4 regions of the Lysinibacillus phoenicis genome follow, and region 3 is predicted to be linked to each of the others. Evidence: riboswitches for the same ligand, from Rfam matches in the RefSeq annotation. Region 3 holds a riboswitch; each other region holds the start of a gene.
What was found. A riboswitch is a leader RNA that binds a small molecule or an ion and turns the genes downstream of it on or off. The one in region 3 is predicted to bind cobalamin.
Positions count from the first base shown of each region.

Region 1: another riboswitch for cobalamin. It lies ahead of ABC382_RS05665 (ribonucleoside-diphosphate reductase subunit alpha); the one in region 3 lies ahead of ABC382_RS12915 (ABC transporter substrate-binding protein).
Region 2: another riboswitch for cobalamin. It lies ahead of cobT (nicotinate-nucleotide--dimethylbenzimidazole phosphoribosyltransferase); the one in region 3 lies ahead of ABC382_RS12915 (ABC transporter substrate-binding protein).
Region 4: another riboswitch for cobalamin. It lies ahead of ABC382_RS17370 (hypothetical protein); the one in region 3 lies ahead of ABC382_RS12915 (ABC transporter substrate-binding protein).

Region 1 covers NZ_JBDFMP010000002.1:845,040-853,276, forward strand. Annotated here, with positions in the region: gene ABC382_RS05660 (ribonucleotide-diphosphate reductase subunit beta) at 1-252, opposite strand, end outside; gene ABC382_RS05665 (ribonucleoside-diphosphate reductase subunit alpha) at 265-2,478, opposite strand; cobalamin riboswitch at 2,642-2,831, opposite strand; gene ABC382_RS05670 (hypothetical protein) at 2,941-3,624, opposite strand; gene ABC382_RS05675 (ECF transporter S component) at 3,621-4,115, opposite strand; gene ABC382_RS05680 (bifunctional adenosylcobinamide kinase/adenosylcobinamide-phosphate guanylyltransferase) at 4,147-4,539, opposite strand; gene ABC382_RS05685 (histidine phosphatase family protein) at 4,491-5,087, opposite strand; gene cobS (adenosylcobinamide-GDP ribazoletransferase) at 5,060-5,836, opposite strand; gene ABC382_RS05695 (bifunctional adenosylcobinamide kinase/adenosylcobinamide-phosphate guanylyltransferase) at 5,857-6,432, opposite strand; gene ABC382_RS05700 (histidine phosphatase family protein) at 6,444-7,052, opposite strand; gene ABC382_RS05705 (pyridoxal phosphate-dependent aminotransferase) at 7,049-8,143, opposite strand; gene cbiB (adenosylcobinamide-phosphate synthase CbiB) at 8,130-8,237, opposite strand, start outside.
Region 2 covers NZ_JBDFMP010000002.1:1,643,173-1,651,409, reverse strand. Annotated here, with positions in the region: gene ABC382_RS09960 (glycerol-3-phosphate dehydrogenase/oxidase) at 1-1,320, shown strand, start outside; gene ABC382_RS09955 (alpha/beta fold hydrolase) at 1,324-2,241, shown strand; gene miaA (tRNA (adenosine(37)-N6)-dimethylallyltransferase MiaA) at 2,228-3,130, shown strand; gene hfq (RNA chaperone Hfq) at 3,249-3,479, shown strand; gene ABC382_RS09940 (rhodanese-like domain-containing protein) at 3,577-3,879, shown strand; gene ABC382_RS09935 (hypothetical protein) at 3,925-4,320, opposite strand; gene ABC382_RS09930 (DMT family transporter) at 4,579-5,433, shown strand; cobalamin riboswitch at 5,475-5,650, shown strand; gene cobT (nicotinate-nucleotide--dimethylbenzimidazole phosphoribosyltransferase) at 5,740-6,795, shown strand; gene ABC382_RS09920 (trimeric intracellular cation channel family protein) at 6,849-7,454, opposite strand; gene ABC382_RS09915 (methionine gamma-lyase family protein) at 7,796-8,237, shown strand, end outside.
Region 3 covers NZ_JBDFMP010000002.1:2,288,521-2,296,757, forward strand. Annotated here, with positions in the region: gene ABC382_RS12905 (adenosylcobinamide amidohydrolase) at 1-630, opposite strand, end outside; gene ABC382_RS12910 (FecCD family ABC transporter permease) at 627-1,628, opposite strand; gene ABC382_RS12915 (ABC transporter substrate-binding protein) at 1,625-2,593, opposite strand; cobalamin riboswitch at 2,736-2,919, opposite strand; gene ABC382_RS12920 (acyl-CoA dehydrogenase family protein) at 2,977-4,644, opposite strand; gene ABC382_RS12925 (class I adenylate-forming enzyme family protein) at 4,646-6,148, opposite strand; gene ABC382_RS12930 (MerR family transcriptional regulator) at 6,141-6,530, opposite strand; gene ABC382_RS12935 (hypothetical protein) at 6,649-6,777, opposite strand; gene argS (arginine--tRNA ligase) at 6,822-8,237, opposite strand, start outside.
Region 4 covers NZ_JBDFMP010000002.1:3,170,277-3,178,513, forward strand. Annotated here, with positions in the region: gene ABC382_RS17350 (ABC1 kinase family protein) at 1-1,564, shown strand, start outside; gene ABC382_RS17355 (C40 family peptidase) at 1,889-3,043, shown strand; gene ytvI (sporulation integral membrane protein YtvI) at 3,143-4,201, opposite strand; gene ABC382_RS17365 (hypothetical protein) at 4,291-4,845, shown strand; cobalamin riboswitch at 4,939-5,136, shown strand; gene ABC382_RS17370 (hypothetical protein) at 5,301-5,858, shown strand; gene ABC382_RS17375 (ABC transporter substrate-binding protein) at 5,842-6,792, shown strand; gene ABC382_RS17380 (tyrosine-protein phosphatase) at 6,928-7,695, shown strand; gene ABC382_RS17385 (MATE family efflux transporter) at 7,834-8,237, shown strand, end outside.

The sequences.
Region 1 (8,237 bases), 1.4 Mb from region 3:
TAATAAACCGATAATTTTTAAAAATGATTCTTGTTCATCTTTCGTCAGCTCAGGGAAATGCTTAACATCATTGCTCATATTAATTTCAAATGGTGTCCAGAAGTTTCCTAGCATTTTTTTATATTTAGGGTACGCCCAGCTAAAGCGGACATCATCCCAGTTTAAAATATTGGAGGAGCGCCCATTAACGATACCTGTAGAACGGTTAGGTGCTTCCTTATCCATAATTTGTCGTTTCGTAATCGTTGTCATTGTTTTTTCCTCCTAGCTTGCACAAGACTCACATTCTAATAATTCTACTGATGTGGAGCGTACATAATAGGTCGTTTTCACACCACTTGCCCAAGCATTCATATGCAGTGCCAGTAAATCCTTTGCTTTAATCGTATTTTGAACATATAAATTTAGTGAAATGCCTTGGTCAATGTGGCGAGCACGGGCTGCATTTTGTTTGATTGTCCAATTTTGATCGATGAAATAAGCTGATTTATAGTACCAAGTCGTTACGGGTGATAAATCTGGTACCGTTACAGGAATTTTGTAATCCTTCTTCTCTTCTGAGTAGCTCTTTTGGAAAATCGGATCAATTGACGCCGTACTTCCTGCTAGAATCGATGTCGATGAGTTAGGGGCTACTGCCATAACATAGCCATTTCGCATTCCCTCTTTCGCCACTGCCTCACGTAAAGCATTCCATTTGTCGCTATTATAGCCGCGCTTTTCAAAATAGGCACCTGTTTGCCAATCAGAGCCCTCGAATAATGGATACGCTCCTTTTTCGCTTGCTAAAGCGTTAGAGGCACGAATTGTTAGGTAGGCGATGTCCTCATAAAGCTTGTCCGCAAATTCTACAGCTTCATCTGATTCCCACTGAATTTCCTTTAAGGCTAATAAATGATGCCAGCCAAATGTGCCAAGTCCAATACCACGGTAGCGTAGGTTCGTACGCTCTGCTTGTTTCACAGGGATAGTATTTAACGCAATAACATTATCAAGCATACGTACTTGAATCGGAATTAACCGCTCTAAGACATTAGCAGGCACGGCTCTTCCTAGATTAATAGAGGACAAGTTACAAACCACAAAATCTCCAGGCTTGCGACGAGTCACGATAACATCGTCTTCTAATGTAATGGATTCAAACTCCGTCGCTGACATATTCTGGAATATTTCTGTACACAAATTCGAACTATAAATCATTCCTTCATGCTTATTCGGATTCATGCGGTTCACTTCATCTCGGTAAAACATGAATGGAACGCCAGTTTCGAGTTGTGAGCGCATAATACGCTTCATAATATCGATGGCTGGTACTACTTCACGGCTTAATAATGGATTAGCAATACATGCTGCATATTTCGTGCGGAAGGAGCCATTGCCCTTTGTTTCATCGTAGAAATCCTCTAAAGAGAAGCCCATCACTTCACGTACTTCATGTGGATCAAATAAGTGCCATTCTCCACGGGCTTCTACTTTTTCCATAAATAGATCTGGTAAACATAGCCCTGTGAAAATATCATGGGCACGTAGTCGTTCATCACCATTGTTTAAGCGTAAATCTAAAAACGTAAAGACGTCCTTATGCCAAACATCAAGATAAACCGCGATGGCTCCTTGACGTTGCCCTAGCTGATCGACAGAGACAGCCGTATTATTGAGCTGCTTAATCCACGGTAGCACACCACTTGATGCACCTTTGAAGCCTTTAATGGACGAGCCACGGCTACGAATTTTGCCCATGTAAACGCCTATACCACCACCATATTTAGACAATGTTGCGACATCCGTATTCGTATCGTAAATGCTTTGTAGGCTGTCATCCACTGTATCGATGAAGCAACTTGAAAGCTGACCATGTGTCTTACCAGCATTTGATAGTGTCGGTGTTGCAACAGTCATATATAAATTACTCATCGCCCAGTAAGCTTCTCGCACTTTTTCTAGACGATTTTCTGTTTCATCCTGCATTAATGTCATGGCTATGACCATCCAACGCTCTTGTGGGAGCTCTACAGGTGTTTTTGTATAATCACGTACAACATAACGATCCATTAATGTCTTCAAGCCAATATACGTGAATAGCTCGTCACGACTAGGTTCTAAATAGCTGGCTAATTGTTGAAGCTCCTGCTCACTATATTTTGTTGTTAGGCTTTCATGATATAAGCCCGCTTCAGTGTAGTGTGCAAGATGAGCTGAAAATTCTTGATAAACATCCTTTGGTGAAACGCCACGTCGCGTTGCAAATTGATCGTATAATTTTTCTAAATAAATGTGTGCAGCCACAAATGTCCAATAGGGCTCTTCCTCATCAATTAGGCTAAGTGTTTGTAAAATCATCGCATCCGCCCATGCTTCAAAAGTGGCATTGTCGTTTTTTCGTAGCCAACGATCCGATAACCTTACAAAGCTTTCAAGTTCATCCTCCGTGTAACTATTTTTTAACTTAGCTAGTTGCTGTTCGATTTGAATTGTCATGTACACATTCTCTCCCTTTCTTTCTCCAAGCAACACAAAAAGCGATCACGCAACATCTATCGGTTACGTGATCGCTGTAAAATCGGAAATGGAAATGAAGGACGTGCACACAAAGAAGTGAACAAATCTCTCGCCTCCACTTCTCAATCCCCGAAGAATGTGTTGCTGTCTTGAACATCTCGGCAGGTCTCCTGGCTCATGCTTCCTCCAAATAATCACCTTCCCGTTTTTTCAACAGTGGTCTCTTGATTATTTGTCAGCACTTACAGTTGCGGGGACAGCTTCGGCTTAAGATGACTCTTGTTCCGAATTCCCTTTTAAACCATATTGGTACCGCTTGTCCAAATACTATATATTGTGTTTTAACTCCTAAACAAATCTAACATATTGTGTTTCGTGTTGCAATAGGTGTTTCGTACCTTGCGATTTTTAAGGCAGCCCTTTTGCTCGAAACAAGCCCTATTACGGTGCAGTTTTGCGTAGTTTTTCAAAATTTCTTTGGAAAAAATTTTGTGCCTGCTGCTCTTTTTTAGGATCGATGCCAAGCAAAATGACCGAACAAGGACCTGCTGATTTGGTCAGATCAAGCGAACTTTCAACTTGTTGCTGTCCAAAAAGACGCGCTAATTCGCCTTGTAGCCCCTTTGACCCGACTGGCCAAACTTGCTGCACGATATCCGCCTGCCATGCCTGAAAAATGGGCTGAAGCTGTGCAACGTCTTCTGGATGCGCTAACACTTCTTCCCCTACAAGCGGCAAGCCATAAGTGTACCAGCTGAGCTGTTCATGGTCAAATGGTTGACGTTGTTGTATTTCCCCAAGCATCGTAATGGCTACACCTGACTGTAGCGTGGGCATATTCGATTCCGTACTTCCTGCGATTGCAGGACAGGCTATACCAGTTTCCTCAAACACCTGTTGAATACCTCTTTCATAACGTGTCCATGCCGTATCACCAGAGAAATTAGCGAGTAAAACTTGGCAAGGTAATGCCTGTGCCGCAAGCTGCTCTAAAAATGTCACACGTGCTGTCATGTAAGCTGTTAGTTGGTCAGATGCTGACACTACATCTTGTGGCTTTTCCCCAATGGCTGCCGCATTATCCATTGTCACAATGAACGTGCCCACTTTCATAGCATTTCTCATTGAACGCGACCTTCCTTACGCAAAAAGACCTTTGATAAAACAGGCATCACTACTGCAACAATGACTAGGTTAATAACAGTTGCCATAAGAATGCTACCTAATGCACCCCAGAAAAAGGCGGGGCTAATTAAAAAATAAAACGGTAATGGTGCCACAATGCCATTCAATACGAGTGCCACTGGCCATTTCCAAACATGTAGACCTTTTCTATGCATTACGCCAAAGATCCACACGACGATGAACATTTCGATCGCGATGATAAGATGTAGTGGTCCTAATGGAAATCCAGCAGTCAACGCTGTAATAAAATGACCGATAAATCCAGCAAGACCTGCAAAAAATGGGGATAAAAAGACTACGCCCAAAAAGGCAGGAGCCGAGTCGAGTGCAGCAGTCGAAATAAATGCCGGCACCTTAATAACTGCCCCTACTGCACAAATGGCTGCTACCATTGCTGTCAATATCCAATTCCTTAATCTTTGTCGATCCATTCCATGTCCTCTTTTCTGTAGTATGTTTACCTCACTTCAGCTGTTCGGCAAGTCCGTACCAAATACGTACAACTTGCTCGGCTTCAATGAATAAAGCCTGATATAAACGACCACATGTATCGCGTAAGAGTCGCGCTTGTTTGTCTATTGGCACAACACCGCGCCCCATATCGTTAACAATGAGCGCTAGCATACAGTGCTGTTCAAGCCTCCTGAAGGTTGCAAGTACCGCTTGAACCACTTGGTCATCGTCCTCTAGATTTTGAGTCATCAACCAGTTTTCTAAATTTCTAATCACTAGCACTTCACAGGCTGGTGCGATCTCTGGTAGATTGCCATCGACAAGGGCGACCTGTCGCTCTTTATACAAGCCCATCACATAGTCGGTTTTACCGTTATAGGCTCCTCCAATAAAGACGTGCATCTTGCTCCCTCCTCCCAAGCCTTTCTTGTAAACGTTAAAATAAATTGTTTGTCATGTGGTACATCATACGACCAAAAAGGCTGTTCTGTTGGGGCATAGGCCACGAGTAAGGCACGAATGACCCCGCCATGCACCACTAAAGCATACTGATCCTCATCCTTCGGTAAATGGCTAAAGCCTTCCACAGCACGTGCCACAAAGTCATGAAAAGCCTCTCCTTGTGGTGGTGGCGTCTTAATCGGATCATCTAGCCATGCACGATAGTGAGCATTCGATTTTAATTCATCATATGTTTTCCCTTCAAATGCACCAAAGTTCGTCTCACGAAAGCGAGCATCTGCATGATAGCTTGCGTTCGGAAAATAATGAGCAGCGGTTTCTCGACAGCGCCGTAAATCACTACCATATACGTTTGTTACAGCGTCATCCACCATAGAAAGCGTGGTTGGATCAGCTAATGGGGCATCTGTCCAACCAAGATAGCGTTTTTCTAGATTCTCCTTTGTTGGCGCATGACGCATCAAGCGCACAGTAACAATGTCACCCATAGCACAACCTCCATCCCTTCAATAGATGCACCAAGTAAATCCCCTGATACACCACCAAAATTACGTAGCGTAAATTGTCTAAAAATCAACAGTGCGAATGCTAAAACAATAACTAATACAATGGGCAGCAGAGAGAATTGAGTAAAAATGACAACAACCGCCAGAGCTATGCCCAGTGATAACAGCATGAACACTTTTAAGTGACTTGCGTGAATATGGGATTTTAAAAAATACGCGAGACCTTTTTCTTTCGAACAGTCGAGGGACAGAAAATAAAAGCTCATCCCAACTCTAGTGAGAAAAGGTACAAACAGCACCATCCATAAGGCGAATTTGTGTTGGACGAAAAGCTCATGGAGGACAACAAATTTCCCCATTAGTAAAAACAGCACAGACAATACACCGAAAGCGCCAACACGTGGGTCGTCTAAAATTTCTAACCGCTTGTCCCGATCTCGGTAGGAAAAATAAGCATCACCCATATCAATAAAGCCATCTAAATGCAAACCACCAGTCCATAAGGCAAAAAGCGCTATGATTATAAAAGCTAGCATGACCTCACTGCTCGCTGTCCACTGTGTGAGACCGTAGAGTACTGCTGCCACAGTTGTTCCCATTAACGCTCCTATCCAAGGTAAACAGGCAAACATCCCTGTAATCGTTGGCCTAGTTAACGGTAGCTCTTTATGTACTGGCAAAACCGTAAAAAATTGAAATGCCAATTGTAGGCTATGCCAAACAGTTTTCATCGTCTTGCCTTCTTCCTTGATTATTTCCATCTCTTTACAATACCATAATTCATTTCATAGGCCTCCTGTGCAATGGCAACGAACCATTGATGCCATTGGCCGAGTGTTCGTCGGTATAACTCTACTTCATCACTATCATATGGTGGCTCATCAAATAGTTCATTGGAGACAACTAAAAAAGTCACATCCTTATTTAGTAATGAAAGGATGGCCTGTTTGATGTTCAGTAGTTTGTTTTCTAAACAGCCTGGCTGATCTATACATGGCGTACCACTGTCAAAGCCCTCATAAAAAGCATTTGTTAGCCACGTTGTCACGCAGTCCCACAGCACCACATCCCCATCTTGAAGTGTTGCTAAAACCTCTGCCATGTCATAGGGTGCCTCCACCGTTAGCCACTGCACAGGTTGTGCCTGCCGATCTGCCTGATGTCGGTCAATCCGCTTAGCCATTTCACGATCTAAGGCGATGCCAGAAGCCAGATAAATTAAACGTTTTGTGGGACCTAGCTGTGCTTGGTAATGCTGAATCGCTGTTCGCTCAGCAAAATGGGATTTCCCACTACGAACACCACCTGTAATAAAAATGAGTGGCATCAGGACACCTCCTATTGTAAATGATGAAGATTGCCAATTTCTTTCACAGCCCATTGTTGCTCTTGTCGTTCAATCACTGTCACACTTGTTCCATGAATGTATGGGGCTGTCCATAGCTCACTTATACTTCGCTGTAAAATAGCGTTAACGATACATTTAATGGTTACTGCATGAGAGACAATGAGAACCATTTCATCGGGATGTTGATCCGCTATTTTCTTTAATGTAAACATGGCTCTTTCTGTCACAGCACCAAAGCTTTCCGTATGTGTTGCAACAAACTGTGCTGGGTAATTAGTATAGAGCTCATAATCAAGCTTATGATTGGCGAGAATGTCTTCAATTGTTTGGCCTTGCCAATCCCCTAAATAGATTTCACGTAAATCATCCTCATAAATAATCGGAAGCTTGCGCTTAGTGGTCAAAATGTCCATCGTCTCCCTTGCACGTCCACTTGAGCTACAATAAGCAGCTGCAAACTGAATAGGCTGGAGTTGCTTGTGAAGTCTTTGTGCTGCTGCTCTACCATTTTCCGTTAATGGAGAGTCCAGCCAGCCCTGTAGTCGTTGCTCTTGATTCCATTGTGTTTCCCCATGTCTTACTAGATAAAAAGTTGTCACTTTTCTCTCCCCTTATTTGCGTTAAACCAAGCTTGCAGACAATTATGTAAAGAAGTCATGGCCGCAATATCTTTTATCCCTATACGGAACCATTCACCCTGTAACCCTTGAAAGTTTTTTGTATGACGTAAGACAACCCCTTGTCCAAGGCAATACGTGAAAAAGGGATCGGCCTGCTGTCCTTGTGGTAACGTGAAGCACACATAATTCGTCACACTGTTCGTTACTTGACAGCCGTTTTCTTGTAAATACTGATGTAATCGCCCTCTTTGTGTTGTCGCATAGGCAATCGCCTGCTGACAATACTGCTGTTCATCTAAACAGCCTGCACCAATCACAAGTGCAAAGGCATTTAAATTCCAATGAGGCAGCATGTCCTTTAAAGTGCTTACAATGGAAGAATGCGCGACTAAATAACCAAGTCGTAAACCTGGAATCGCATACATTTTGGTCATCGAACGCACCACTATCACATGTGGATTTTGGGCGCAATGATGAATCATAGAATACGCTTCACCCACCCAATCCATAAAGGCCTCGTCGATCACAAGCTCACAGCTAACACTTCTTCCGTGCTCCACTAAAGCGAGTAAATCTTCTTTTTTCGGTAATACCCCTGTTGGATTATTTGGCGTACAAATATAAAGAGCGTCCGCCTTCTCCATTTCCTCCTTGAGCACATCCATTGGCAATGTGTAATGAATAAAATCAGTCACCAAAATAGGCACAATATCCGCACCTGCAGCCCGCAATGTTCGCTCATATTCAGAAAAAGTTGGATGTACGATAATGACACGCTTGCCCACATAGCGTCTTGCTACTACACTAAAGAGCTCTGATGCCCCATTGCCTAGTAAAATCGTCTCCTTTGCGACCTGATGAAAAGCAGCAACCTTCGTTAAAAAAGGCTCGCCATCAGGATCTGGGTAGCGCTGAATAAGCGAATAAAGTGTTCGCCAACGAGCCTCTACAAAGGCTGGTGGTCCCTCAGCATTGACATTTTCGCTAAAATCATAAACTACTTCTGGCATCGTTAAGCCTAATTGCTGATAGACATTGTGCGGATTTGCTCCGTGATTAGGTAATGGCATAAATAAGCACCTCCACAGCTAACATCACAAGCGTAAAGAGTATTGTGGCAATACGCATATGAATAATAGATGTTGCAATATGTTCCTTCGTCAA
Region 2 (8,237 bases), 650 kb from region 3:
GGCTCGCTCGGTCCTTTCACAACATCTCTAGCATTAAAGGTATATGACAGATTAGCAGGTGTAAAAAAACATGAACGAAGAACGATGTTAAACGCTCAAGAAACACTAGCATTAGAGCCATTACTCAATCAAGATGGACTTGTTGGTGGCGGCTATTATGTTGAATATCGAACGGATGATGCACGTCTGACGATTGAGGTATTAAAGAAGGCTGCTGAATATGGTGCACTGTGTCTTAATTATGCAGAAATGAAGGAATTTATTTACGAAAAGAAAAAGCTTGTTGGCATTAAGGTGGAGGATCATTTAACGGGGAGAATACTCGATGTTCATGCTGCACAAATTGTCAATGCTACAGGGCCTTGGGTAGATGAAGTGCGACAAAAAGATAAAGTAGCTGATAACAAGCAATTACGATTAACAAAGGGTGTTCATATTGTCCTAAAACAAAAGGACTTTCCACTGAAGCAAGCTGTTTATTTTGATATTGCCGATGGGCGTATGGCCTTTGCCATTCCACGAGATGGCAAAACCTATGTAGGGACAACTGATACTGTCTTTGAAGGTGATCCTGTACATCCTATTGCAACCCAGCAAGATGTGGATTATTTAATTGATGCAGCTAAACGTGTTTTTCCAACAGCTACAATTACTAGAGAAACAATTGAATCCACTTGGGCAGGAGTACGCCCACTAATTTATGAAAAAGGAAAGGACCCTTCTGAAATTTCAAGAAAAGATGAAATTTGGACGGCACCAAGTGGTTTAATGACGATTGCAGGTGGAAAACTCACAGGTTATCGTCAAATGGCAGAGACAATTGTAGATAAAATTGTTAAGGTTCGTCGTTATAAGCATGCGAGTGAATGTTTAACTCGTGAGCTATCACTCTCGGGTGCAAAGGGAATCAACGCTATTAATTTCCCTGACTATATAGCCTATAAAGCACGAGAAGGTGTCCAATATGGCTTGAATTATGATGAAGCCAAACAGCTTGTACAAAAGTATGGTACGAATGTTGATGCGTTATTTGATCGTGTGAAATATTTACATGAACATGGCAGTACAATGCCTTTAGCCTTACATGCCATGCTATTGTATGGCATTGAAGCAGAAATGGTCTATACACCGAGCGACTTCTTTATTCGTCGTACTGGCTTGTTATACTTTGATATTGAAGCAGTGAAGCTCTATAAGCAACAAGTGGTTCAAGTAATGCAACAACACTTGAATTATACGGAAGAACAAAAAAATACTTATATAGCTGAATTAGATCAAGCTATCATGGATGCGACAAATTTTGTAAATGAAGGGGAGTAAGGGATGGAGCGTTATATTCAAATGTCGGATGATCAATTTGTCTTCACGCGAACATTGGAGCCATCAACGCCATGCATTGGTCATATACACATTTTGCATGGTATGGCAGAGCACAGTGGTCGTTATGTAACATTTGCCAAAACACTCAATGTATTTGGCTATGCTGTAACGATGCACGATCATCGTGGACATGGTGAAACGGCCGCTTATAATGGCACATTAGGCTTCTTTGCTGAAGAAAACGGCTTTGAACGTGTTGTAAAAGATGCCCATGAAGTGATAATGCAATTACATGCACCGTTTGCAGATGTCCCATTCATTCTATTTGGTCACAGTATGGGTTCATTCATTACACGGCGTTATATTCAACTATACGGAGAGCAAGTTGATAAAGTAATACTTTGTGGTACCGGAAATGTTACAGCTTTGCATGCAGTGGGAAATATTGTCGCTAAAGCATTAGCGAAGGGACTTGGTAAAGAGTCGGAAAGTAATTTGTTAAATCAGCTGAGCTTTGGTAGCTTTAATAAACAGTTTCCGAATCCAAAAACTGCCTATGACTGGCTATGCTCAGTACAGAAAGAAGTCCAAAAGTATATTGATGATCCCTATTGTGGCTTTATTCCGACCAATCAATTTTTCGTTGATTTAACGTCGGGCTTAACAACACTAAATCGTAAAAAAGAATTAGCGAAGGTAAGACAAGATCTTCCTATCCTCTTGATTAGTGGTAGTAAGGATCCCGTAGGTGAACAGGGGCTAGGGGTTTACGCAGTTGCTGAACAATTAACTGCGGTAGGTGTAAAAGATGTAACGGTTTATTTATTTGAGGATAAGCGGCATGAGATTTTAAATGAAGACAATCAAGAAGAAGTCTTTCAAGTTATATTACGGTGGTTAAAAAAATATGATACAAACTAGATTACAGCAGGCAGAGGTCGTAGCTATTGTGGGGCCAACTGCTTCTGGGAAAACAGCTTTAAGTATTGAACTTGCAAAAAAATATAATGGTGAAATCATAAATGGTGACTCCATGCAAGTTTATAAAGGACTGGATATAGGGACTGCTAAAATTACGGAAGAAGAGATGGAGGGTATCCCACATCACCTACTAAGCTTTTTAGAGCCGACAGAATCTTTTTCAGTGGCAGATTATCAAAAACTAGTGCGAGCCAAAATTGCAGAAATCCAATCTCGACATAAGTTACCCATTATAGTAGGTGGCTCGGGCTTATATGTACAAGCTGTCTTATATGATTTTCAATTTACTGATGAAAAAGTCGATGAGGCTGCACGTAAAGCCTATTATGATGAATTAGCAAAGCTTGGCCCAGAGGCAATGCACGATAAGTTAAAACAACTAGACCCTCAAACGGCTGAAACGATACATCCAAACAATACTCGACGTGTGATTCGGGCATTGGAAATGTTAGAATTAAGCGGTGTATCCAAAGCTGCAGAAGCACAAAATCGAGGTGAAGTGCCTCTATACAAGCATGTCATTTTAGGGCTAGGTCAAAATATGTCACGTGAAGTGCTGTATGACCGCATTAACCATCGTGTTGATTTGATGATGGAAAAAGGTCTTTTAGAAGAGGTTAAAGGATTATGGCAGCAAAATATTCGAGATGTTCAGTCCATACAAGCGATTGGTTATAAGGAACTATATGATTATTTGGATGGAAAATGTTCCCTTGAGGAAGCGATAGACAGTTTAAAACAAAATTCTCGCCGCTATGCAAAAAGACAGCTTACCTATTTCCGCAATAAAATGGATGTCTATTTTATGACGACACATGAGCAATTATAAAAGTTGACATATTTTCTTGCTAATTAAAGAAATATTTCTAAAAATTACTAATTGATAAATTGGTAGAACGTGCTACTATAGGAATGAAGAGGTAGAAAGTTAGTAGGGAGGCTATTTGATGAAATCAATCAACTTGCAAGATACGTTTTTGAACCAACTACGTAAAAACAGTGTTTTTGTAACTGTATTTCTGTTAAATGGATTTCAGTTAAAAGGGACTGTGAAATCATATGATAATTTTACAGTTTTATTATTAGATGCTGAAAATAAACAGCACCTAATCTACAAGCACGCCATTTCTACATTCGTTCCAGCTAAACAAATAGATTTTTTAGAGACAGAAGCATAAAAAGATAGTATTAAACAGTTAGTGTTCTCCACACTGGCTGTTTTTTTTTCTTCAGGCTATAATGATAGAGGAAATTGATATTTGGAGGACGAGTTTTATGAAATCGATGGAAACAACGCAATTATTAGATCTATTGGATGCTAATGAAGACCTATATATTATTGACGTTCGAGAAGACGAAGAAGTAGCGCATGGCATGATTCCTGGCGCTCAGCATATTGCCCTTGGGACAATCCCAGAGCGTTTAGATGAATTAGATGTAGAAAAGCCGTATATTGTTGTATGTAAGGCTGGTGCTCGTTCTGCGAATGCTTGCGCCTATTTAGAAGCTCAAGGATTTGATGTAACAAATCTTGAAGGCGGCATGCTTGCATATGATGGAGAATTAGAATTTAAATAATGTGATACGTAAAAAGAAAGAGTGCCTACTCTTTCTTTTTTAGCTCTATTCTTTTAATGAATTCATAATGTAACCAAAGTTTTCTGCAAAATTGTTATAAAGATTCACATTTTTTTGTCCTTTAATCTTTGCAGCATAACTGGCAAAGTTCAAACCAGCCCCGTAAACTTGTAGTGCACCATTCGCAAGATCCCCCTTTTGGAGAAGCTCAATACCATCCTTTAAAAAATTGTCACTTTCATCAAAGTGACACTCCGTAATGTATTTATGTCCGCTATGAAATAATTTTAAATTTTTTATAATTGTATGTGCTGTTTCTTCGCTGATAGATGCGTCGATGTCCATTAATAACTGATTAATTGGTTTTACGAGCTGGGCATACAGGCTATCATGAGTTTCACATGTTTCAGCAATGGCGTTTCTTAATTCTTTTGCATTCATCGTATCTTCTCCTTTTTCATCATTTAGATTATTGAATAATTTACCTCATTTTTTCAAAGACAAACTCTCCTGAATTTTCAGAAATATGTTATGATAACATGAAATGAAGGAGGGATTTTGTATGTTTCGATCAATAGCACCCCCAACAATGTCTTTACATTAGAATCTACTGTTTAGGCATCCGATAACTGATTGCTCATTCTTATTAGATTCTACTGTATAGGCTCAAACTATATGCGTAGAAAGTAGGAATTTTTAATGAGCGGAAAATTAGCATTTGTATTATCTATGGTTATTTTTGGTGCTGTCGGTGTTTTTGCAAGGTATATTCCTTTAGCTTCTAGTGAGATTGCCTTTTGGATGAGTGGCATTGGTGCTTGTTTTTTACTAGTAATTTTTATTTATAAAAAGGAAAGCTTTGCAAGAAGCGCTATTGTCCTGAATAAATGGCCGTTATTAATTTCAAGTGTTGCTTTATGTGGAAATTGGATATTTTTATTTCAGGCGTATAAGGAAACGACCATTGCTAATGCTGCCCTAAGTTATTATTTTGCACCCGTATTGGTCATCTGTTTATCGCCTATTATTTTAAAAGAAAAGCTAGTTGCAAGAAAAATAGTTTATGTTGGTGTAGCACTTATCGGTCTTTTTTTGATAATGCAAAGTCAGAACGCAGAAAATAGTGGACACTTAATTGGTATTGTCTATGGTCTGATTGCGGCATGCTTTTACACCCTACTAACATTTACAAATAAAAATATTCGCGGGTTAAAGGAACCACATAATACGATTATCCAACTCTGTTTAGCTGCATTTTTCCTCAGCCTCTATATTGTAGGAACGACGGGTTTTCAGGTGATGCAAATAAATTTTGCTTCTATTCTATTACTCATCGTATTGGGCATTGTCCATGCAGGTATAGGGTTTTATTTATTCTTTTTAGGCATGTCACAGCTAAAAGGTCAAAGTATAGCTATTCTTAGCTATATTGATCCACTGACATCATTAGTGATCTCCACGATGATTATTGGAGAAAAAATGACGCTGCTACAACTAATAGGAGCCATTCTCCTATTAGGCTCCACATTACAAAGTGAAATCGAAAAAGTGTAAAAGGGTTTGACAGGAAGAATAAGCTGTCGTAGATTTAAAGTAATTTAATAAAAGCATTAGGTGCCCAAAGGGGAGAATAGGGAATAAAGTGAAAATCTTTAGCGGACCCGCCACTGTATAAGGGAGTTCTATAGTAAATACCACTAGCGCGTTGCTGGGAAGGTGCTGTGGAATGCTGAACTTGAGCCAGGAGACCTGCCTATTTGCTTTAAAAGGTATGGATGATGGAAAAGTCTGTAGTTTATTTGTTGTGACGATAAACTACAGGCTTTTTCTTTTTGTCTTAAAAGGAAAGGAGAAATTATCATGCAATTACTACAAAACACGTTACAAAACATCCAAGGTGCTGACATGAAAACGAGGGAGCAAGCAAGAAAGCGTATAGATGCTCTCTGTAAGCCCCCTGGTAGTTTAGGAAAACTAGAGTCCATTGCTGTGCAGCTTTCTGGGATAACTGGACAATTATATCCGCTCGTTGATAAAAAGGTCATTATTGTCTGTGCTGCTGATCACGGTGTTTGTGAAGAAGGTGTAACCACGAATCCACAAGATGTTACGGTCTTTCAAACATTAAATTTCCCTCAAGGTGGTACAGGCGTTTGTGCAATTGCAAACATTACCAATGCCAAGGTTGTCACAGTAGATGTAGGGGTGAAAGAAGAGATTCCACACGGTGCAGGTGTCATCATCAATAAAATAAAGTACGGTACAGACAATATTGCAAAAGGACCTGCCATGTCTAAAGAGGAAGCCATTCAAGCAATTGAAGTAGGAATTCATGTGGCGACAGAGGAAATAGCAAAAGGGGCTAATGTACTTGGCACAGGTGAAATGGGCATTGGTAATACAACACCTAGTGCTGCTATTTTAGCTGTATTGACTGGATGTGATCCAATTGAAGTAACAGGGTTTGGGGCAGGTGTAGGCAATGGTGGCATTGCTCATAAAGCAGCGGTTATTAAAAAAGCTATTGAGGTCAATCAACCAGACCCTCAAGACGGTTTAGATGTATTAGCTAAAGTCGGGGGCTTAGAGATAGGGGCCATGGCTGGTATCATACTAGGGGCAGCTGTCCATCGTAAGCCGGTTGTGATTGATGGTTTTATTTCAACTATTGCCGCACTTATCGCATATAAGCTTGAACCGAAAGTAAAAGATTATATTATCCCTTCCCATGCTTCAGAGGAACCGGGTGCTAAAATTGCCGCAGCGTTACTCGGCATTGAACCAATGCTACATATGAACATGCGCTTAGGAGAAGGCTCTGGTGCCGCCTTAGCTTTTCCCATTTTAGATGCAGCCTGCTCCATGATGAACAATATGGTGACGTTAGAGGAAGCGATGCAACTATTAGCTAAATAAAAAAGGAATAAGCCTGTATAGTTCCAATACTATTTGGGCTTATTCCCCACTCATTATGCTCGATTTAGCTTACGTAAAGGCAAACGCCATTTCATCATATAGGAAAGAATGCGTAACACTGTGATGATGGCGAATAAAATATAAAGGAAGATGTCTCCTGTAAACACTTCAAATCCAATAATTAGCCCTGCAAGTGCAGCCCAAACACCATACACCTCATCTCGTAGAACTAATGGTTTACGTCTAGCCAATAAATCACGCACAATGCCGCCACCCGAACCAGTTAAGACAGCAGCTACTATCACAGCACTAATAGGCATATCTAGTTTCACGGCATACAACGCACCTTGAATTGCAAATGCTGATAAGCCAATCGCATCTGTGAAGTTACCCCAACGATGCCAATGCTGAATCAAATGATGAGGGAAAATAAAAAATATAGTAATCGCTGCTAACGCAATTTGAAACATCATATCCTGCCCCCATAAGGTCGTGACAGGTAGTCCAATAAGTAAATTTCGAATAGCCCCTCCGCCAAAAGCAGTTACAATTCCGAGTATATAGACGCCGAATAAATCGTATTCTTCTTCCATGGCAATAATTGCCCCAGAAATAGCAAAGGCAATTGTTCCGATAATACTAAAAACCTCCCAAGCCATTCCTTTCACCCCTTCTATTAATAAATAAACTTCTTTTTATGTTAAAAGACTTTTCTTGTAACAAAATCTATGGATTTATGAGCCAAATTCAGTCATTAAACACGCTTCTTGAAACAAGTCCGCACATTAGCTTAGCGTAAAATGCGCTTAGAAACAATAGGCAAGTTTTGCAGGTACACATACAAATTGTTAAGATGATAATGAAATAAAGAAAAAGATCTGTCATGAGCGTTGATATACCAGTAGTTGATTAGCAAATTCTAGAGAGAGTTAGTTCAATTTAGATCATAAAAATCTTACTGATTGAAATGCGGGACAACGGTGAAATGGAGAAGAAAAGAATGACGTTTACATCTAACTTATCAGTACAAACGCTATCATTAGCAGCACAAATAGAGGAGCGAGTTCGACCTTATCATGCAAAGGTCGAAGAAATGGCATTTTATAATCAACAGAAGGTGCTAGCAGCTTTCAGAAAGCATCAAGTAAGTGATTATCATTTACATCCATCAAACGGCTATGGCTATGATGATGAGGGACGCGATAATCTAGAGCGTGTTTATGCGGAAGTATTCGGTGCAGAGGCTGCCATTGTACGACCACAAATCATTTCCGGAACACATGCGATCACGCTTAGTCTATTCGGTGTACTTCGACCTGGTGATGAGCTGCTTTATATTTCTGGTCAGCCATATGATACATTGCAATCTATTGTCGATGGTGGTGACAAAGATACAGGCTCCTTGAAAGATTATCAAATCGGCTATCGCCATGTCGATTTAC
Region 3 (8,237 bases):
CAATAATTCATCACAATAAAGAGAGGCTAAATTCATATCGTGTAGGACCATCACTACCGTTAAACCACACTTCACAGCTTCCTGCCGAACCAAATCTAAAATTTGACGTTGGTGTGCAATATCAAGATGATTCGTTGGTTCATCCAGCAGTAAAATTTCAGCTGTTTGAGCTAATGCTTGTGCAACAAAAACTCTTTGCTGTTCACCGCCAGATAAAAATTCCATGGCAGTATGCTCATAACGCTTCACGCCTGTTTGTAGCATAGCATGTTGTACAGCCTGTTCGTCCTGTTCAGACCAACTCGAGAAAAAACCTGTTTGATGCGGGTAGCGCCCAAGTGAAACGGCCTCTCTCACACTGTTTGAAAAAGCATTTGCATGAAGCTGAGGTAGTACAGCCATCTTTTTCGCCAAAGCACGAGCATTATAGGAAAGGATATTTTTCCCATCTATAGTAATTGTTCCATCAATAGCTGGTAGTATACCACTCATTACCTTTAATAATGTGGATTTCCCACTACCATTCGGTCCTAGAATACCTAGAATTTTCCCCTTCTCAACAGTGAAGCTTATATCCTTGACGATTGCTACGTCTTCATAGCCACCTGATAGATGTTCGACCACAATCATGCCCGTACCCCCTTGCTTCTTCGTTGCTTATAAAATATGTAGGAGAAAACAGGTGCTCCGATAAATGCCGTAATCACACCAATTGGTAGCTCTCTGGGCAAGATAATTGTTCGTGCTACTAAATCGCAAATAATCAGTAATGTGGCGCCATTTAAAAATGATAATGGCAATAAATGGCGATGATCAGAACCCCAAATCATTCTTGTCATATGCGGCACAACTAAGCCTACAAAACCAATTGTCCCAGAAACCGCTACAGCCGCTCCCGTTAACATGGACCCACCTGCTAAAATCAAATACTTACTCCGCTTTACATTAACCCCAAGATGTTTCGCTCTCTCTTCACCATATAATAAAACATTTAGCTCTCTTCTTTGTGTCCATAGCATAAGTGAGCCAATCAAAACAAACGGGATAATCATTTGGACATATGGCCATCCACGCATTGATACAGATCCAAGTAACCAACCAACGACTTGGCGTAGCTCTTCACCAGATAAAGCAATCATTAAAGAAATGAGTGAACCTAAAAATGAACTAAAAATAACACCTGTTAATATCAATGTCTCCATTTTTAATGAACGGTCTACCATTCTAGCAAAACTCATCACAACTACCATCGTGATAATAGCGCCAATCATACTAAAAATGGGTAATGCATATAAACCTACAATAGGAATAGATAGGCTAAAAAAGATCGTCATTACAGCACCAACCGAAGCACCAGATGAAACACCTAGTGTATATGGATCTGCTAATGGATTTTTTAGCAAACCTTGAAAGGCAGCTCCTGCAATAGCTAGAGAAGCCCCTACTAGTCCCGCTAACAATACACGTGGCAAGCGGATTTTCCAAAAGATATTGGCGGCTGTTTCATCAACCGCCTGATTCCACAATACTTCAAAAGGAATATGCACTGAGCCTATTGCTACGCCACACCAGATGCTAATAAGAAGAAGCGTGCCTGTTACTAAATAGGCTACTGCTATTTTTTTCACTTAAATACCTCTGGATAGATCGCTTTTGCTAATTCTTCAAGACCTTCTCCTAAACGAGGACCTTGACGACTTGTTGTGTTTTCATCTACTTGTACAATTGCTTTATTTTTCACAGCATTAATTGTATCGAAGCCAGCACGCTGTGGTATTTTAGTTAAAATATCTGGTACATAGTGATAAGTCACCACGATGACATCTGGATTTTTAGCGATAATCTGTTCTGCATCAACTTTATACCAATCATCAGCATCTGCCGCTACATTTTCTGCATGGATCATTTCAAGCATCGCGTTCATAAACGTACCATTCCCAGCTGTATAGATATCTGGCTCATCAGATGCTTCTACTAGCACTTTCTTTAGTTCAACATCTTTTACTTTGGCCAGCACTTCTTCTACCTTTGCCTTCATGTTGGCAATAACTTCTTCAGCCTCTGGCAATTTCCCTGTAGCTCGACCAAGCTGCTCAATCGTCGTGTATGTCTCATTAAAATCTTGTGCATTATTGACGACAAATACTTTTACACCCGCTGACTCAAGCTGTTCAATCGCTGCTTCTGAAAGAGACATGCTAGATTCATGTGAAAAAACGATATCTGGGTTGAGGGCAATAATTTTTTCAATATTGTATTCCATACCGCCAACCTTTTCCTTTTCAGCTACCTCTGGTGGATAATCATCGTTGTCTGTAACCCCTACTATTTCATCTTTTAAACCAAGGCTAAATAATATTTCAGTATTACTTGGAATAAGTGAAACAATTTTCTCTGGAGGAGCTTCTAGTGTTATATCCTTGCCAATGGCATCTGTTATGGTCATTGGGAAAGTTGCTTCGTCCACCTGTGATGTCTCTTGCTGTGTTTGCGGTTCATTAGACGACTTGTCGTTTTTCTCCTCTTGGCCACAGGCAGCTAGCAACCCTAGTGTTAAAAATGCTGATAATCCTATCTTCCAAAATTTCTTCATGTGAATCCTCCTTCGTTGATCTGTGCTTTATTTGGGCAGAAATTCTCCTACACAAATAAGACCCCTCATCTACGAATGATGAAGGGTTAACATTGCACCAAAGAACTGATACAAAATCCACCACCCTATCCTCGTAGGCTGTTATGTCTATACTATAAAGGCAGGTCTCCTGGCTTATGCTTATTACGTCTTTTCAAGCCTTCCCGAATATCATCAGTGGCATCTTTTGAAAAAACTCACATTTACAGTGGCGGGACCGCATCGGAATTACACCGTTTTCCCTTTTCACTTTACTTAAGTAAAGAACCTTTATACTATTCAGTTGATTTTATTATACATGAAAACGAAAAAAAGTCGCCCCTATTCAAGACGACTTCTAGCTTCTATACAATATCAGAAAAATATTGTACGGTTTTCATCTGATCTCCAATTTGTCGCAATGACCATGCCTGTTCTAAATAAACGTCCGCAAACTTTTCATACTTTCCACCAAATTTTTGCGCCCATTCAACTGCTACGACACTTTCATATAACAGCGCCATTTTCTTTGCAACATCTTTTGCTTCAAATGTTTTCGTGGCATCATCTAAAGCACTAAAAATTTGTAAGATCCCAGCTAGTTTCACCAATTGCTCTCTCACAATTTGCACCAAAGCGCTATCTGTTAATTTTTCTAACCGTTCTTCCATCTCACTGACAAATAGCTCATGTGCCTGATACTTATCCACTAACCGAATAAGCTCTAACGCCAGAATATTAGCCGTGCCCTCCCATACCGTCAACACTTGAGCATCTCTCAGTAAGCGCGGTGTCACAAAGTCCTCAATATAACCATTGCCACCATGTAATTCAATTGCTTCACTAGCATAATGAACCGCTTGCTCTGCCGTTTCCTTTTTCATAATGGCAATATATAAACGATTCATAATAACATCTTGTTGTGTTCCATGCCCATTCGTTACTTTATCGTATAATTGAATAAGATCAAAAACGGTCGCTACTTCTACATGTAGCTTAGCTGCAAATTTCCCTAATGTATCTTGAATCATTGGGTATTGTGTTAAAGGCTTGCCAAATGCATATCGATTTGTCACATAATGCTTCGCCTCTAAGAAACCTCGACGCATAATCCCAATCGATGCTACGGCATTGCAAATTCTTGAGAGATTCAGTGCCTCCAGCATATAATAAATCCCCTTACTTTGTTCACCTACAACATAAGCAAGTGCACCATCAAATTCAACCTCACCAGATGGAACTGCCCGAACACCCAACTTATCTTTTAGTCGTCGAATACGTAGATGATTTGCCGTTCCGTCTTCTTTACGCCAAGGAACAGCAAATAAGGTTAATCCTTTAGAGCCTGCTTGTGCACCTTCTAGACGTGCCAACACCATTGCTACCCCACACATACCGGCATTGGAAGCGAAGTATTTTTCACCATAGAGGCGGAATTCATTGCCTTCCCTTCTCGCTTCCACAACATTCGCCCCTACATCTGAGCCCCCTTGACGTTCAGTTAAAAATGTTGCTCCTTCATATAACTCTGTATCACCTGTTGCACAAACATGTGGTAAGAAACGCTGTTTAACCTCGTCATCAGCATAATGATCTAATAGATAGGCAGTAGCCATTGTTAATGTCACAGGACAATAAAAACCTGGCTCTGCATGGGACAGCAAATAGCCTTGCGCAAAGCTATAGACATAATTTCCTTTGCGCCCTAGCTGCGGAATATCCTTGTGCACGTAGCCAACAATGCCTGTATTATATGTCTCCTCAATTGTTTTTTTGTAGCCATCATTGACCCAAACCTCTGATATCTCTTCACCATAAGCATCATACCTTTGAAGGCGAGGCTCCCCCTGTCGATCTGTATGTTTCGCTCTTGCATCAATATCACCTGCACATAGCTCCCCGAAATCCGCTAGCTCTTGCTTTGCGTAGGATAAAAACTCTTGATCTAACATCATTTCTATCACTTTTTGGAGCGTCTCATCATCTGTAAAAAAATTCGTCGGCCGCGTTTTCTCCTGTTGTAAAACTTTCATACTATCTCACCTCTTGTCCCTTCAAGGATTGTTTTAAAATTTTGCCTGAAGCATTTCGTGGTAGCGCTTTCACTTTTTCAAAAATGCGTGGAATTTTATACTTCGCAAGATGGTCCTCTAAATATTCTTTTAAAGCATTTTCATCAATTTCTTGATTAGCAGAATAAACCGCCTTCACCGTTTCTCCCCCTTGTGGATGTGGTACACCAATAACTGCCACTTCAAATATGCCCTCATAGCCTAATAGGCAATCTTCTATTTCTTTCGGATAAATATTGACACCGCCCGAAATAATCACATCTTTTTTCCGATCAACAATCCAAATAAAGCCGTCCTCATCCATTCGAGCTAAGTCCCCTGTTTTCAACCAACCATTTATAAAGGCCGCATTAGTCGCTACCTCATCCTTGTAGTAGCCAAGCATATTCCCCTCACCTAGTAATACAATTTCCCCTACTTCACCAACACTTACATCTTCTCCATTATCATTGATAATTTTTAATTCTGTACCAAGCGGGGCCCGCTGACCAATACTACCTGCCTTTGTTTCATGTTCCTTCCCAAACAATAATGAGCCACTTGGTCCCGCCTCCGTTAAGCCATACACACAAGTTAAATTACTTGTTCGAAATGCTTGTTGAATGAAACGAACCTCTTGTTGGGATAAGGGTGCACCACCATAGACCCACCACTTCATTGAAGACAAATCAGCTGATTTCAATCTTGGCATCTGCGCTGTTAATAGATAAGCAACAGGTGCACCAAAGAAATGCGTTGTTTTTTCCTGTTCAATTGAATCAATAAATAGATCAGGAGTAAAAGTTGGTGTTAACACATTTGTCGAACCTACTAATACGCCTGCCATTAAAAATAAATGCAATGGTGCCGAGTGTGTTAATGGCATCATGAGCAAAATCCGACTCTCAGGCTTAACTTCCATTTCAACCGCTATCATTTGTGCCACTGTTAATATATTACGATAGCTAAATAACACACCCTTTGGTTTACCTGTTGTACCTGAAGTATACAAAATAGTCGAAGCGTCATCTTCATGAAGCTGACAATCTATCAGTTGTGTACTAGCATCTTGTATCATCGTTTCATAATGAAGCCAGCCTGCTTTTTCTGAGCCTGTTTTAATTTTTATTGGGACAATAGCTAGATGCTCGACTGCAGTAAAAATGGCCTCATGAACGACAATGGCTTTCGCTTCGGCATGCTGCGCCACATATTCGACCTCCTGCAATGTAAATTTCGCATTAACTGGAACAACAATAGCTCCGATACGCTGAATGGCAAAATAACTCACAACAAACTCTAAAGTGTTCGGCATAAAGATTAAAATCTTATCACCCTGCTTTACTCCTTGCTCCAGCAAGGCATGACTAAATCGCGTCACTTGCTCATCTAAATCAAGGTAATTCACTCTTCTGCCATGACAAATAACGGCTTCTTTTTTTGGATACTTACGGGCATTACGTGCTAACAAATTGGAACTATTCATCGTGCATCTCTCCCTTTAAAGTCGCTAATTTTTCATTAAACATGCTATGCATTTGTTGTAACTCCTGCTTCATTTGTGTAAGCTCGGCTATTTTGTGATCTATCTCTTGAATTTTTTGTTCTCCGTATTCAACTGTTCGCTCCAATTGCTGAATACCCGAACGATCAAAATCAAACAGTAAAACCATTTCCTTAATTTCTTCTAACGAAAAGCCGTAACGCTTTCCTCTGAATATAAGCTTGAGCTTCGCCAATTCTTTCCTTGAAAAGGTTCGTTGATTGGTAGATGAACGATGGGGACAAAGAAGGCCAAGTTCCTCATAATAACGAATAGTACGTGTTGACACATTAAACTGCTTTGCTACCTCCTGAATTGTTATCAAAGCCATCCCCACCTCTCCTAATTGGCAACAGTATACCATTGACGTTAACGTAAAGTTCAACAAAATTTTCGGAATTTACAGAAAAAATAAGAGTGAAGCAGATAATCTAGTGTTCTCTTCATTCATTTGTAGGTTTATCAGGCATTTTCAGTGCTCTATCCACCACTTTTGGAGCTTTATCCATCATTTTCATTGCTCTATCCGTCACTTTTAGAAATCTATCGCTCACTTTTCGCTTTTTATCCATCAAAAAAGCCCCTAACACATTTCATGTTAGGAGCTTAAAAAGGATTACATTTTTTCTGGTGCAGATACGCCGATTAAACGCAGTGCGTTGGCAATTGTTGTGCGTACAGCTGTAATTAATGCTAAACGAGCCTCTGTTAATTCTTTGTTTGAAGCATCTAATACTTTTTCTGCATTATAGAAACTATGGAATGCAGCTGCTGTTTCTTGAATATAGTTTGCGATACGGTGAGGTGTACGGTGTTTCGCTGCTTCAGCAACCACTCTCGGGAAATCGCCGATTTTTTTCAGTAAATCAATTTCTTTTTCTGCTGTTAACAGATTCAAATGTTCTGTTGTGGCAGCAAAACCTTGCTCATTTGCTGAACGTAAAATAGACGAAATACGTGCATGTGCATATTGTGCATAGTACACTGGGTTTTCATTAGATTGTGATACAGCAAGATCAAGATCAAAGTCCATATGAGAATCGCCAGCTGTTTTCACGAAGAAGTAACGAACTGCGTCAAGGCCTACCTCTTCAACAAGCTCACGCATCGTTACTGCGTTTCCTGTACGTTTAGACATCTTGAATTTTTCTCCGTTTTTATAAAGCTGAACCATTTGAATCACTTCAACTTCTAATGTATCGCGATCATAGCCAAGTGCTTGAATCGCTGCTTTCATACGTGGAATATACCCGTGGTGGTCAGCTCCCCAAATATTGATTAACTTATCGAAGCCACGAACAATTTTATCCTCATGGTAAGCAATATCTGGCGTTAAATATGTGAAAGACCCATCATTTTTAATTAACACACGGTCTTTATCATCCCCAAATGTTGTAGAGCGGAACCAAGTGGCACCATCCTCTTCAAACACATGGCCATTTGCTTTTAATTTATCTAAAGCTACTTCAATTTTACCGTTTTCATATAGAGATGTTTCTGAATACCAAACATCAAAGTTCACGCGGAAGTTTGCTAAGTCTGTTTTTAATTTATCTAATTCCAACGCCAAACCGTGCTGGCGGAAGAATGCAAAACGCTCTTCATCTGATTTTTCAAGAATAGCATCCCCATGCTCTTTCACAAGCTTGCCAGCGATATCAATAATATCTTGGCCATGGTAGCCATCCTCTGGCATTTCAGCATCTAGTCCTAACGCTTGCTTATAGCGTGCTTCTAATGAATAAGCAAGGTTATTAATTTGATTTCCTGCATCATTAATATAGTACTCACGTGAGACATTGTAACCAGCCATATCTAATACATTACACAATGAATCTCCGACAGATGCTCCACGCGCATGTCCTAAATGAAGATCCCCTGTAGGGTTCGCAGAAACGAACTCCACTTGAATTTTTTCACCTGCGCCAGCATTTGAACAACCATAGTCAGCGCCTTGCTCAAGGACCTGTGTAACTACCCCTGTTAGGAAATCTTTACGCACGGTAATATTCATGAAACCAGGACCAGCAAT
Region 4 (8,237 bases), 880 kb from region 3:
ATATGCTAGGCAACGTGAAAATGAAAAAGAGCTTGCCATTGCCTTAAGAGCAACATTAGAGCAATGTGGTGGGATTTTCATTAAATTTGGACAAGTACTGTCAACGAGGAAGGAATTATTTTCGCCCATTTTTATAGATGAGCTAGAAAGACTTCAGCACCGTGTGAAGCCTTTACCAGAGGAGCAAGTTACACAAATTTTAGAAGGCTCACTTCCACAACCAATGAATGAAATATTTAGCCATTTTCAAATGGAACCCATTGCGGCTGCCTCTATTGGTCAGGTGCATAAGGCGCGACTTAAAAATTATGAAGATGTTGTAGTTAAGCTTTTGCGTCCAGAAGTAAAAGGAATCATGCGTGATGATCTTGAAATTTTAGAGGAGTTTGCCAACTGGCTTTCAACAAAATCAACTTGGGCAGAGTCATTAGGCTTTCGGGAGCTAGCTGGTGGATTTGCGGATGGATTACGTGAGGAGATTCATTTAGATATTGAGGTCCGTAATACTTTACAGGTCAAAAATGCTCTAGCGAAAAGTGACTATAAAGTTCGAATACCTAAAATATACACAGCCTACAGTAATGAGAATGTCATTGTGATGGAATATATTCGAGGGCAAAGCGTAGCAGATGGGGCAGCTGAATTCAAACGGTTGTCTATCGATCGTAGGCAATTCGCAAGAACAGTATTATATTCATTTTTTGAACAAATGTTATTCTCTGGAATTTTCCATGCAGACCCGCATCCAGGAAATATCCACATCGATGAAACAGATGGCACACCAGTTCTGCTTGATTTTGGTGCAGTTGGGCGATTAGGCGCTACACAGCAGGAGGGTTTGAAGCTATTCTTGATGGGCATTCAGCTTAATGATTCAAGCGTTTTATATGATGGCTTAACATTATTAGTGGAAAATGCTGATCACGCAGACCGTGCAAGGATGGAGCAAGCAATTGATCAAATTTTACTAAAAATCTCCTATGTTGATCGTATACCGACTGAAGAATTAATTCATGCATTATTTACAGTAGTAAGGGACTTTGGTTTAGCGTTCTATCCTGCAGTAGGGTTGGCTCTTCGTTCCTTAGTGACACTGGATGGCACTTTACGAGTAATTGATTCCCGTTTTGATATTTTTACCGAGGCAAAGGATTTTTCTGCTACATATATGCGTGCCTCTTTCTTAAAGCCATTTAAAGAACCAATGGCTACTAAAGAGCGACTTCAGGAAGAACTGTCCATGCTTATACCTACTTTACGTAAAATGCCAAGAAGAGTAGATCAGCTAATTCAACGCGTTGAAAGCGGGAAGATTATTTTACATCATGATGTTTTTTCAGATGAACATAATGCTCGTTTTATTACACATTTGTTTTCTCGCTTTGTGCTGCTTTTAGTAGGGATCACCTTTGGCATTATATCCGTGGCGCTTTTAGCTATCTCGCAATTGATTCATGATTCTTATGCGGTTTACTTAAATACTGCCGCCTATTTAGGTTTATTTTTATGTGCCATTTTATTAGTAAGATTATCGATACAAGCTCTAAGATCAATGAAACAGTAGATAGGGAATCTTTTCCCTATCTTTTTTTGAAACATTGTAGAGAAATATTACAAAAACATTACAAAACGATGCGTAGGTCTAATGTCGAATAAGCTATTTTTATCGCTATGTAGATTAAATTGGTTATTTGTAGAATAAATACGCATTATATCTAATGTTACAGAAATATTTCGAGTTTTACTAATGTATTAAATAGATGAGAAATAGTATAAAAGTTATGCCGGAAATGCTAAACTTTAAAAGGCTAATATAAATATAAGAACAATTAATTAAAATAGAAATCGTTCAAGTGATTACATAGGATATCGAGAGCGAAATTGATAGATGAAGGGAAATGAAGGTAACGTGGGAAAGCGCAATAAATGGCGTAAGTCGATGGTGCTAGCATTGGCACTAGCAGGCGGCTTATTATTTAATACAATTCAACCAACAGAAGTACATGCCGAAGAAACTTCTCAACAAATGATCGAGAAAAAGGCTGAAATAGATAAACAAGTGAAGAAATTAGAGCAAGAATTAACAAAGCTACAACAAGAGATCGACGCAAAAGTTAAAGTATTTAAACAAGTACAAGCTGAAATTAAAGAAGTAGATGCTAGTATTGTTGAAACACAAAAACGTATTGAACAACGCTCTAAAATCTTAAGTGAGCGTATGGCTGCATATCAAGCACAAGATAACACTGTAGGCGTTTATTTAAATGTCGTTCTTGAAGCAAAAAGCTTTGCAGATTTAATGGACCGTGTCGTAGCGGTTAAAACATTAATGGATGCTGACCAAGAATTAGTGGATCAACAGGAAGCAGATAAAGCAAGCTTAGTGCAACAAAAAGCTACATTAGATGAAAAGCAGAAAGAGCTTCAAAAACAATTCCAAGAGCTTCAACAAAAGGAAAGCGAAATGGAAGTGAAAAAGGCTGAAAACGAAGCGAAATCACTTGCATTAAAAGCTCAAATTGCAACGAAACAAGAAGAAGAACGTTTAGAAGCGGAGCGTAAAGCAGCTGAAGAAGAAGCAGCTCGTTTACGTGCTCTTCAAGCAGCAACGCCAGTAGTACAAGCAACTCAAAATACTGGTGGTGGTCAACCACAAAAAATTATTGTTGGCTCTGGAGCTGGTACAGCATCATCAGGAGATGCTATTTCAACTGCTAAGCAATTCCTAGGTCGTCCTTATGTTTGGGGTGGTAGCAACCCATCAACAGGCTTTGACTGCTCAGGTCTTGTACAATGGTCTTACAAACAAGCAGGTGTTTCTTTACCTCGTACAGCATCACAACAATATTTAGCAACACAGCGTATTTCAGCAAGTGAAGCACGAGTTGGTGACTTAGTATTCTTCAGCTACGGGTCTGGGGTAGCGCACGTAGGTATTTACTTAGGTAACAACACAATGATCGATGCTCAAAACAACGGTGTCGTAATTGAATCACTTGATTGGTGGAATCAATACTTAGTAGGCTTCGGTCGTATTCAATAAGCAAGCCTCTTTATCTAATAGACGATTGACATGAGAAAAAGGTCATCTTTGTAGAGAAAAAATACAAAGATGACCTTTTTTTATTTAGCTTAAAAATTTTTAAATTTTAAAGTTTAACTTAATGACACCTGTCTCTTTCAATGCAATAAAGAAAATTATAACAAAGGGACCGACAAGTAAACCGATAATACCAAATAACTGAAGACCAATGAACATGGCGATTAATGTTGGCAATGTAGATAAACCGATATGGTCTCCCATTAATTTAGGCTCGACTACTCGACGAATAATAAGTAAAATAGCAGCTAAGATGAATAATTTTACAGCAATAGCTGTGTTACCCATCAGTAAATGATAAAGTCCCCATGGAGCTAAAATAATGATAGAGCCTAGGAAAGGGACAATATCTATTAACCAAATAATAATCGTCATTGTTATGGCATATTTGGGCTGGATTAATAGAAGTCCAATAAGTGTGACGCCTCCAATAATAAAGCTTACAAATAAGTGTGCCTTCATATAACCGAAAGTTGCATCCTTTAGACGATTAAGGATAATCTTTATTTTCTTTGCAGTGTTGGGCTTTAAATATTTATAAGTGATTTGCTTTAATTTAGGCAAATCAAGCATAAATAGGAATAGAGCAATCATATAAACGAGAAGACTGATAAATAGGCTTGGAATTTCTGAAAAGAAGGCTGAAACTTTGCTATAATTAAAGAAGCTTAAAAAGAATTCTTCAACTTTTTTTATGAAATCCATTGTGGTTTTTTGAAGTGAAGCACTTACTTCTGGTGGAAAGTCTTCTGTATATTTAGAGATATTTTCTTGCATATGGAGCCACATATCTGATAGCTTGGAAATATAATAGGGAGCTTGCTTAGATAGTAAAATTATTTGCGACATGATTTGTGTAATGGACAGATAGCAAATAATAGATATAACCATAACACTCACTATGTATATAAAAGCAACTGCTATTTTCCGTGACATCTTCCATCGCCTTTTAAAGAACATGACGATTGGTTCTAAGAAAAATGCACTTATACCTGCAAATAGTAAAGGCATGGACACAGGGATAATAAAATAGGCAGCTACAAGTAAGGATAGAATCACAATTACTCGAAAAATCAATTTCCTAGCATTAAATTTATTCATAAACTCACCTTCTTTGCGAAAAAATTAAGTTAAGTGTACCATAAATCAAATTTTATTACGTTCTGAATCAATAAAGGTAGGGATAAATTATGGAAAAAGAGATTTTGCAACTTTTTAGTAATCTAACAGAGCGTGACCACGATATTCAATATGAATCTTACGAGGAACTAATGAAAATTATGCAGGAGCCCGTAGATTGGACATATGCAGTATGGGAACAGCTTGTACAAGCACTTACATACAAAGATGGACATGCTCGTGCACGTGCTGCACAAATTTTATGTGCCTTAGCCGCAAAAAGTGATCCAGAAGAAAGGGTATTGGAGGATTTTTTGAAAATTTGGGCTGTGACGTATGATGAGCGATTTGCCACGGCGAGGAACGCGTTACAAGCTATTTGGAAAATTGGATTAGCAGGTCAAGTACAAAGAGACTTAGTTGTCTCGTATCTAGCTAAGAGATTTCAAACATGTTTGGATGAAAAGCATCCCTCTCTTATTCGCTATGATATTATTATTTCTTTTAAAAAGCTTTATGATCAAACGAATGACTCTAAATTAATAGCTATTGCACACCGCTTAATTGATGAAGAGCACGAAGTTAAACACAAAAAGAAATATAAGGCAGCCATCCGTTCAAAGTAGCGAGATGGTGTTTTTTTGTACAGATGTAAAGTTTCTATTTGGAGTACAACTGTTTTTTCCTATTAATATATGGTAAACTGCTTTACAAATGAAATATTCTTGCAGAATAAAGGTGCTAACTAGCACTATCGGGAATTCGGTGAAAAACCGAAGCTGTTTCCGCAACTGTAAGTACAGCCATTATAAAGATATACCACTGTCTCCAAGGAGATGGGAAGGTTCTTTATAGCTCATTAAAATTCATTAATGAACTGTACAAGCCAGGAGACCGACCTTTATTTGAACGTATAACAACTCTTCGGAAGCTAGGAGGATATACGGTAAATTACATAGGTAATGTCATAGTAATTGGCAATCATTATGTTATTTTCGTCGTTCCTTTGCTTAAAGGAGCGGCGTTTTTTTATGCTATCGTTCATGTAAGAATTTATCAAAATGGGAAGGGGGTACATCAAGTGAAAAAGGATGCACGTTATTCTTGTTATCCGTTTATGCGTGAGAAGGCTTCAACGGTTGATTATGAGATTCGAACAGATAGTCTCACAACACATCTAGGGGTTGCATTAGCTGCAGTAAAAAAGGAGGATGTACAAGTTGTCGTAGATGATTTGCTGCTTATATTACCTATGGCTTACCATGTCAATGGTTCAGTCCGAGGAAAGCTAGCAGTAACAGAAGAAGATCTTTCTTGGTTAAGCGAACGCTATGACTTTTATGTTCGTCATGTGAAGGAAGAAATACAAAGTTTTGTTTTACCTCAGGGCACAGAGGCTGCTGCTGCTTTACATCTTTGCCGCAGTGAAGCCAAAAAATCATATCGTACATTACATAAGGTTTCAGAGGAACGAGAGGTACCAGCTATCCTTTTTGACTACTTAGGCTTGTTAGCAAATGTATGCTTTGTCATGGCAGTCTATATGAATCACCAAGCAGGTATAGCTGAAATACCGTTTATTAGTAAATCCTATCCAATGAAAAAGAAAAGGGAGAGTAAGAATGAAGAAAGTATTTAATTTCCAATGGCTATCAGTGCTAGTACTAATATTAGTTTTAGCAGGTTGTGGTACCTCAGAAGATACAAAAAATAAAGAGGCTTCACAGGATACGCAACAAACTGAACAAACAACCTACAAAGTAACAGATGATCGTGGTGTAGAAGTAGAATTTAAAGAAGTACCAAAAACTATTGTTTCCTTACAACCAAGTAATACGGAGATTTTATTTGCACTAGGTGTTGGTGAGAAAATCGTAGGAGCAACAGAGTATGACACATATCCAGAAGCAGCACAAAAAATCGAACGAGTATCTGATTCTCAGAATTTCGATAGTGAACGCATTATAGCCTTAAAGCCAGATGTGGTCATTGCTTACACAATTGGCACTAAGGATGCATTGAAACCATTAGAAGATGCGGGACTGAAAGTATTTGTTATTGAATCTGCCACATCATTTGATGATGTTTATGGGGATATTGAACAACTAGCTGCTGTAATGGGTGTTGAAGATAAAGGAAATGAATTAAACGAACAGATTAAAGCGAAAATTACTGAAGTACAAACAAAGGTGAAAGAAGTAAAAGCACCGAAAAATGTTTATTTAGAGATTAGTCCTAAGCCAGATATTTATACGGCAGGCGCTGGAACTTTCCAGCAAGAAATATTAAATGCAGCCAATGTTAAGAATGTCTTTGCTGATTTAGACAATTGGGCGCAAGTGTCTGAGGAAGAGGTTATTGCGAAAAATCCAGAGGTTATATTAACAACAGTAAACTATACAGAAGATCCTATAGGGGAAATTTTGACACGTGATGGTTGGAATACTGTGAAAGCTATTCAAGATAAAGCTGTACAGTCTCTTGATACTGATATCTCTAATCGTCCTGGTCCACGTATTGGAGAAGCAGTAGAATTAGTAGCTAAAGCTGTGTATCCAGAGTTATTTAAATAACAATTCAAGGCTAGCTGATCTAACGGCTAGCCATTTTTATATGGTTAGTTATTACCTAGCGTGAAAATTGGAATTAATTTAATTTGTTCTATAGAATAAAGGTAAGAATGCTTAATAATTTAGGGAGGGTAGTGAATGGAACAGTTAGATACACAGGTTATTCCGTTTGAGGCAGTCTATAATTTCCGAGATATGGGGGGATATAAGACAAGGGATGGACGTATTGTAAAGAAGGGTTTATTCTACCGCTCTGCAGCACTTGGTAAAATGACATCAGCAGATAAAGAGCGATTTGAAATGTTAGGTATTAAAACTATTTTTGATTACCGTGACAACAAGGAAGCACAGCATAATCCTAACCCCGTGTTCTCACATGCTCGATATATTCAAATACCAGCAAAGGGTAATCACGCTTTTGAAATGCCCACAAATGCTGGTGGTAAAGATTTTTATAAAGTAGTAAGCCCCGAAATGTTCCGAAATTTTTATGCGCAAATGCCTTTTAATAATCCCTCATTTAAGGAGCTAATGAAAACCATTCAAAATCCTGATAATTTAGGTCTTGTTCACCATTGTGCAGTTGGAAAAGATAGAACAGGTATAGGAGGCGCCCTGATTTTACTAGCTTTAGATGTACCAGAGGAAACAATCATGGAAGACTACCTAGACACTAATATACACTTACAACCCATGGTGGAAAAAATGGCTCAAGCTATTCAGCATCAGTATAATGAACAAGAATTACAGCAATTTTATGCATTGATGTCTGCTCGTGAAGATTATTTACAAGCAGCATTGGATGCTATGGATGATCTCTATGGCTCAAAGACTGCCTTTATGGAACAGGAATTTGGACTAACAGCTGAAAAACGTAAGCAATTACAGTCTTACTGTTTGACGTAAGGAAAAGCCCTTTCACAAAGCTATGTGAAGGGGATTTTTTGTGTGGAAGCGCTGTCTTATCATAAACCTCTTTACAGTCTGAAAATTTGTGATAAGATACAATAGATTTTCAAGAAAAAGATAGGAGAAGTGAAAGTATTGGCAGACACAATTAAAGAGACAAATAAGTTAAGTCTATTCCATTTAACGTGGCCTATCTTCTTAGAAGTATTTTTATTTATGTTAATGGGACTAGCTGATACTTTTATGCTCAGTGCTTTATCAGATAATGCTGTATCAGGAGTAGGTGCAGCCAATCAATATATCCATATAGCTATCTTGATTCTTGAAGTGGTTGGTAATGGTGCATCCATTGTAGTTTCCCAATACTTAGGTTCAAGACGGTTCTTCGAAGCAGCAAAAATATCAGCTTTAGCTGTTACAATGAATTTGGCCGTTGGGCTTTTGATGAGTATTCTATTTTTCTTCTTTGCTGGTCATTTAATGACAATGATGAATTTACAGGGAGAAGTACTCCACTATGCGCAAAGCTATTTAGCAAT